2 regions of the Mechercharimyces mesophilus genome follow, and region 1 is predicted to be linked to the other one. Evidence: predicted binding sites of a transcription regulator. Region 1 holds the regulator's gene; the other holds the start of a gene.
What was found. Region 1 encodes LexA, which represses DNA repair genes until DNA is damaged. Its sites were predicted from a motif close to CGAACATATGTTCG; they were not measured.

Region 1 (3,432 bases):
GCTTTTTTATGGCCGTAATCTGAAAGCGTTTTCATTTTTGTCCAGAAGGCGAATGTTCATTTGAAGTGCTAGTGCTCTCTTCCTTCTTCCCCCATTTTTTAATCCACCAAAGTACCCCTGCAAAAAGAAACAGAGGATTGGAAAAGAACGATGGTTTCTTCCCTTCAAAGGCATGACCAACAAATTGCAATATCCATCCAATGATAAATAAAAGGAGTGCTATTTTCCATTGAAAGAAAAACCACGGTAAAGAGAGGACGATCATCGGAATGCCGATGGCATGTGTCAGTTTGTTCACCGGATGTTGATGATCTTCACGGTATTTTTCTAGTAGGCTCTGGATGTTCACTGAGATTCCTCCTTTTTACTCTACACTATGCTTCTATTTGCTCTTTCTGCATAAAAACCTGCTTCAGAAAATAAAGAAAATAAAAGGAGAACGAACTTTCGCCAAATCAGAAGGATCGCTCTCCCCTGTGTCGAATTAGGAACACAAAGAGGACTGCTATTTTTATTTCCCTTTGCTCAATGGCACCTTTAAGGTTTGACCTGGATGAATGATTCCGTCGTGAATCTGATTTATCTCTTTAATATCGGCGATGACCTCCCGAATATCTGTGCTCTCATCGGAACGAACTCGTGCTATTTCCCATAGTGTATCCCCTGCTTGCACCTTCACTTCAACTGTGTTGGGAAGAGGGTCATTGGCGATCACTTCGCTTCTAATGAAGAAAAAGAAAAGGAAACAGCCTAAGAGGGTCAATAGTAAGCTTGTCCTTCGGTTTCGAATCAATGAGCACGCGCTCCTTTCACTCATTTCCGCTAGTTTGTACAAGCATATGTTTGTACTTATAACGTTATACTAGAACTTACGTTCCGTCAAGGGGTTTTTCGAACTTATGTTTGCGCTTTTCTTCACATTCATGTATACTTTGGTAAAAGAGCAACTCACCTATAACTGAGTCCACTATTCGTACTGAAGGGAGATGAGCACATTGTCAAAACTCTCCGCTCGTCAACAAGCCATACTCGATTTTATTAAAAGTGAAGTACGAGAAAAAGGATATCCCCCATCGGTTCGTGAAATCGGTGAGGCAGTTGGACTAGCGTCTAGCTCCACTGTGCATGGGCATCTTGCTCGCTTGGAAGAAAAAGCATTCATCCGACGCGATCCTACTAAACCACGGGCCATTGAGGTGCTCGATCCACATCGTTCCGGAGATGATTCTGTGAAGCAACAGGATGCGTCAGTGCTTGTTCCCTTGATTGGGAAGGTTACAGCTGGTGAGCCTATCACAGCAGTAGAGAATGTGGATGAGTACTTACCGCTTCCGCTCCAAATGATCGGCAACAAAGATGCTGTTTTTCTCCTTACCGTTCAAGGGGAAAGTATGATCAATGCCGGTATTCTAAACGGGGACAAGCTGATTGTGCATCAGCAACAGTCGGCTAATAATGGAGATATCATCGTTGCGATGACGGAAGAAGGCGAAGCAACAGTGAAGCGTTTATATGTAGAAAAAGACCATATTCGACTTCAGCCGGAAAATGATCAAATGGAAGCCCTCCTTCTTCCTCAAGTAACCATCTTAGGAAAAGTAATCGGACTATTACGTACAAGCATGTAAGAAGAAAATTGAAATAAATAGAGACAAGCCCTGAGGCTCTTTTGGAACCTCAGGGCTTGTCTCTATTTTAGCCGATGTAAGGTGTTTGCGTATGAAAGAATCGGATATCTCCAATACGATTATGCGCATTCATGAACCTATTGTTCGAACTGTTTTTTCTCACACAGTAATTGCTGAAAGCGTTCTTCCAACGCCTCCTTTTGCGAAGGACTGGTAGCAAGCAGACTGATCACTTCTGCAAGTTCATGCTCAATCATCATTCTTCTGCTCTCTGTCGCTTGTGGTTTCAACTGCGGACTACTTTCCCTTTTCTTATACTCTTCCCATGATCCTGTAAAAGTTTGGATTCTACCGCCTTTTAAATGGATTACTTTCGTGGTTACGCTGTGTAGAAGCCGTTGATCATGCGAAGCAAAAACGACGGTTCCAGGAAAGTGAGTGATCCATTCCTCTACAGCTTCCATTCCAACCAAGTCTAAGTAATTCGTGACTTCGTCCAGTAGTAGAAGATTCATATCGCTCAGGAACACTTTAGCCAGTCCAACCTTCACCCTTTCACCTCCACTAAGGAGGGATACTTTCTTCTGCCAATCATTCGGACGAAACGCGAGGCGTGCTAAAAAAGTACGAACAAGGGATTGATCCCATATGCTTGATTCTATAACATTTTCTAATATCGTCCGTTCTTCATCCAGGATATCTAGGTTTTGCTGAAAAAATCCAGGCTTCACTTCTGGAGATAAGCGAAGCGTAGAATCTGGATGGAAGAACCTCTGCAAAAGAGTCGTTTTGCCGGATCCATTCTCACCGATCACAGCTACTTTATCTCCAGAAGTGATGATCCAATCACTCGGTTCCCATAAACTCTTTCCTTCCCGCTGTCCGGCAAAGCCTTCAGCACGGACAAGAATTCTTTTTTTCATGGAGAGATCACGCGGAACAACCATTTTCATTTGCGGAAGGGAAAGAGGTTTTTCTATTTCCTCCAATTTTGCAAGGCGAGCTTCTAACACGCGTATAGACTGGTGGATCGATTTTTGTTGAGAACCTTTCCCTGCTTTTTGCATTCTGGATTCCGACGTGCTTACCTTAGAAGGCTTTATCATCCGTATCGCTTGATCCCTTTTCTGTCGGAGTGCCTTTTCTAATTGCTCCTTTTTTAGTTGAGCTTGCTCATACTGCTCAATGTGTCGGGCTCTTCTTCTTTCTTTTTGCTCTTGATAGGAGCTATAATTCCCCCTAAATACAGAGACTGTCTGCTCTTCAATCTCCCAAATCGTCGTACATATATCGTCTAATAATTGGCGATCGTGAGAGATAAGTAAGATGGCCCCTTGATAGCGGGACAATCGTTGTTTGAGCCACTCGATTCCCTTCTGATCTAGATGAGATGTTGGTTCATCTGCTAACAATACATCGGAGGGTGAACCCAAAGCCTCATGAATACGCATTCGTGTCTGTTCCCCGCCACTCATCTCCCGTTTCTTGTCATTCCATTGAGAAATCGAGGCGACCTGACATGTCCGGATAACGCTCCCTTCATCCAATGCTTCTTCGCCTATCAAAACCTTGAATAAGGTGGACTTTCCACTCCCATTTAATCCAACAATGCCAATGCGATCCTGTTTGTATACTTGAAGGGAGGGAATCGAAAAAAGCAGGCGTTCTCCCCAACTTTTCTTTCCATTTTTTATTTGTAGTAACAACATAAAAAGCCTCCTTGTCTTTTTTCGGACAGGAGACCGTCATCGCAGTTTTTAAGCAAAAACAGGCCATCTTCACTAGGCGCGAATGCACATAATGA
Region 2 (3,432 bases), on a different contig from region 1:
TTTGCGTTCTTTTGCCCCCATCGCCTTCACATCTTCTTTCACTCCATATGCTTCTGCTTCTTCCGCTACTTTGGTTGCTTCAATCACTTCACGCACTGCTTTTTTCACCGTTTGCGGAACAATTCCATGCTTTTCATTGTACGCCACCTGGATGGCTCGGCGCCGTTCCGTTTCGTCGATCGCCTTCTGCATCGACTTCGTCATGTTATCAGCGTACATGACGACTTCACCGCGGGCATTACGGGCCGCACGACCAATGGTTTGTACAAGCGATCGTTCCGCACGTAAAAAGCCTTCTTTATCCGCATCCAGTATGGCTACTAATGAAACTTCCGGTAAGTCTAAGCCTTCACGTAACAGGTTGATCCCGATCAACACATCAAACTCACCCAAGCGTAAATCACGCAGAATCTGCATCCGTTCGAACGTCTTAATATCAGAATGCAGATAACGAACACGAATACCCACTTCTTTTAGGTAGTCCGTCAAGTCTTCTGACATCTTTTTTGTTAGTGTGGTCACCAACACCCGCTCATCACGCGTAATCCGTTCATTGATCTCTCCAATAAGATCATCAATCTGTCCTTGGATGGGACGCACAGAAATTTTGGGGTCAATTAAGCCTGTGGGACGAATAATTTGTTCTACCACATCAGGCGCATGCTCGATTTCATATGGACCCGGGGTAGCGGATACGGCAATCAGCTGAGAAACCCGCTCTTCAAACTCTTCAAATTTTAATGGCCGATTGTCCTTCGCCGATGGCAGACGAAAACCGTGTTCAACCAGAACATTTTTACGAGCGCGATCCCCATTATACATGGCACCTATCTGAGGAATGGTAATGTGTGATTCATCTACTACCATGATAAAATCATCAGGAAAATAGTCAATCAATGTAAAGGGAGGGTCCCCTTCTTTGTTGCCTACCAAATGACGAGAGTAGTTTTCAATGCCCGAACAGAAACCAACCTCGCGCATCATCTCCATGTCATAACGTGTGCGCTGTTCTAAGCGCTGCGCTTCTACCAATTTGTTCTCCGCATTCAGTTCCGCCAATCGTTCCTGCAGTTCGGTTTCGATATCTTTTAGCGCCCGTTGTAGTACGGACTCACGCGTCACATAGTGAGAAGCAGGAAAGACAGCTACATGGTCTCGGTCGCCTAAGATCTCTCCTGTAACGGTATCGATCTCACGAATCCGCTCAATCTCGTCACCAAAGAACTCTACCCGTACCGCCTGTTCACTGCGTGATACTGGGAAAATCTCGACGACGTCGCCACGTACGCGAAAGGTTCCGCGCACAAAGTTAATATCATTGCGTTCATATTGGATATCCACCAATTTACGCAAGATCTCATTTCGCTCTTTCTCCATTCCCACACGCAGGGATAACACTAAATCACGATATTCATTGGGTGAACCCAATCCATAAATACAAGAGACACTTGCAACCACAATCACGTCTTCGCGTTCAAACAACGCACTCGTAGCAGAGTGACGTAGCTTATCAATCTCATCATTGATCGAAGCATCTTTCTCGATAAAAGTATCTGACTGAGGCAAATACGCCTCTGGCTGATAATAATCATAGTAACTCACAAAGTATTCCACAGCGTTTTCTGGAAAAAACTCTTTTAGCTCTCCACATAATTGCGCTGCCAACGTTTTGTTTGGGGCAATAACCAAAGTTGGTTTTTTCACTTTGGAAATCGTTTGAGCAATGGTAAAGGTTTTGCCCGTACCCGTAGCTCCAAGCAACGTCTGCATACGCTTGCCTGATTCAATTCCTTCCACCAATTGGGTAATTGCTTTTGGCTGATCCCCTTGCGGTTGATATTCCGACACTAAATGAAATCGATCCATTCGTGATCACCCCACGCTTCTTCGATCTTCTTATTGATTATAACACAGGCAAATGCGGAAAACGAACACTTGTTTTCTAGTCTACTAAATTTCTCTTTCTTCTTTTCTCTCGATATTGCTCATTCGAAAGCCTTTTATGTCAAAAGAATAATCTAATGATCATGATTGCCTATTCATCGTCCTTACCTTCTTTTTCTCCTTATATTCTCTCTTCTACTCCTTTTATCAAAAATAATGCCTTCGAAGGCACCTCAGCCACCAGCAGGATTATGATCACACCTAAAAAATTTTTGTTACTTCAAATAGGGACTTGCGTGTTAATTTGCAAGATCTACATCATAAACCATCAGGTGATAATATACTGCATGGGAACGTCAGGTTCCCTCGTAGCCTGGTTGATGGCGGCGGCATCTCCTATCGCTGCCTGATCCACGGCTCAGAGTCTCTCAAGGAGAAACCGCTCGCCCATCTTCCAACCATTCTTAGGGTGAGCGAATTACTGTTTCACCAAGTGGGGACTTTCCTAGTAATCTGCCATGCCATGGTCTGCACCATATGTCAACGGATAAAAACAGACTACATAAGAGCATCAGGTTCTCTCGCCACTTCGAAATAAAGACAACCCCCTTTCTCAGTTGAGAAAGGGGGTTGTCTTGCATCTATGCAGGTCATTCTTTTGCTTGTTTTTTCAAGGTTTCAATTGCTGTTTGTAACTGTACATCGTTCTTTGGTTCCTTCAGATGTTCGATGAACTTCTCTTGGATCTTGGCTGCAGTTTGATCATCTACCACACCTGTCATATCAAGGTCATGTAGCTTTTGGAATGCTTTGACCGCTGTTTCGGTCTGCTCACTAAAGTACCCATCCACTCGATCTGGGGAGAATCCAAGAGCTTTTAAAATCATTTGCAAGTTCTTCACTTCGGTAGAAGCCATATCTTTCTTTAGTGGTTTTTCCGCCTGTGGAGGCACCGCTTGGTAGTAGTCCGGTCGCTCCACTTTAATATCCGGCTCCACTCCCTTTTCATGAATCCAGTTCCCGTTCGGTGTTAGCCACTTCGCAATCGTCAGTTTCAAATTACTGCCATCTTGGAAGTCCTTCGCAGTTTGTACGGTCCCTTTTCCATAAGACTTTTCACCAACAACAGGGTATCCACCTGACTCCTGCATGGCGGCTGCTAAAATCTCGGATGCGCTCGCGCTTCCCTTATCCGTCAAGATCGCAATCGGGTATTCTTTCTTCCCACTAAGACTAGAAACGCTCTTTTGCGATGCTCCTGTCTTGTCTTGTTTAATAACAATGGTCTCTTCCTCAGGTATCAATTGGCTAGCAATCTCCTCCACGACATTGAGCAAGCCACCTGGGTTTCCTCGAACATCAATCACCAATCCTTTAAGGCCTTGGCTCTCCAACTCCTTAAGTGATTTGGTAAAGTCCGTTCCCGTCTCATGAGCAAACTGAGTAATTTCGATTCGACCCACTTGACCAGACATCATCTCTGAGTGTATTGTCTCAATCGGGATTTCATCTCGGACAACCGTAACTTCCATCAATTCCGACTGTCCC

Region 2: a site for LexA is predicted at 1,929-1,942, ahead of uvrB (excinuclease ABC subunit UvrB). Genes of this name have one in related genera too.

Annotation. Positions count from the first base shown of each region.
Region 1 covers NZ_JCBAPH010000001.1:1,046,800-1,050,231, reverse strand. Annotated here, with positions in the region: gene AC6RGY_RS05355 (Mpo1-like protein) at 32-349, opposite strand; gene yneA (cell division suppressor protein YneA) at 512-793, opposite strand; gene lexA (transcriptional repressor LexA) at 996-1,628, shown strand; gene abc-f (ribosomal protection-like ABC-F family protein) at 1,766-3,337, opposite strand.
Region 2 covers NZ_JCBAPH010000002.1:163,584-167,015, forward strand. Annotated here, with positions in the region: gene uvrB (excinuclease ABC subunit UvrB) at 1-1,866, opposite strand, end outside; gene AC6RGY_RS08485 (S41 family peptidase) at 2,535-3,432, opposite strand, start outside.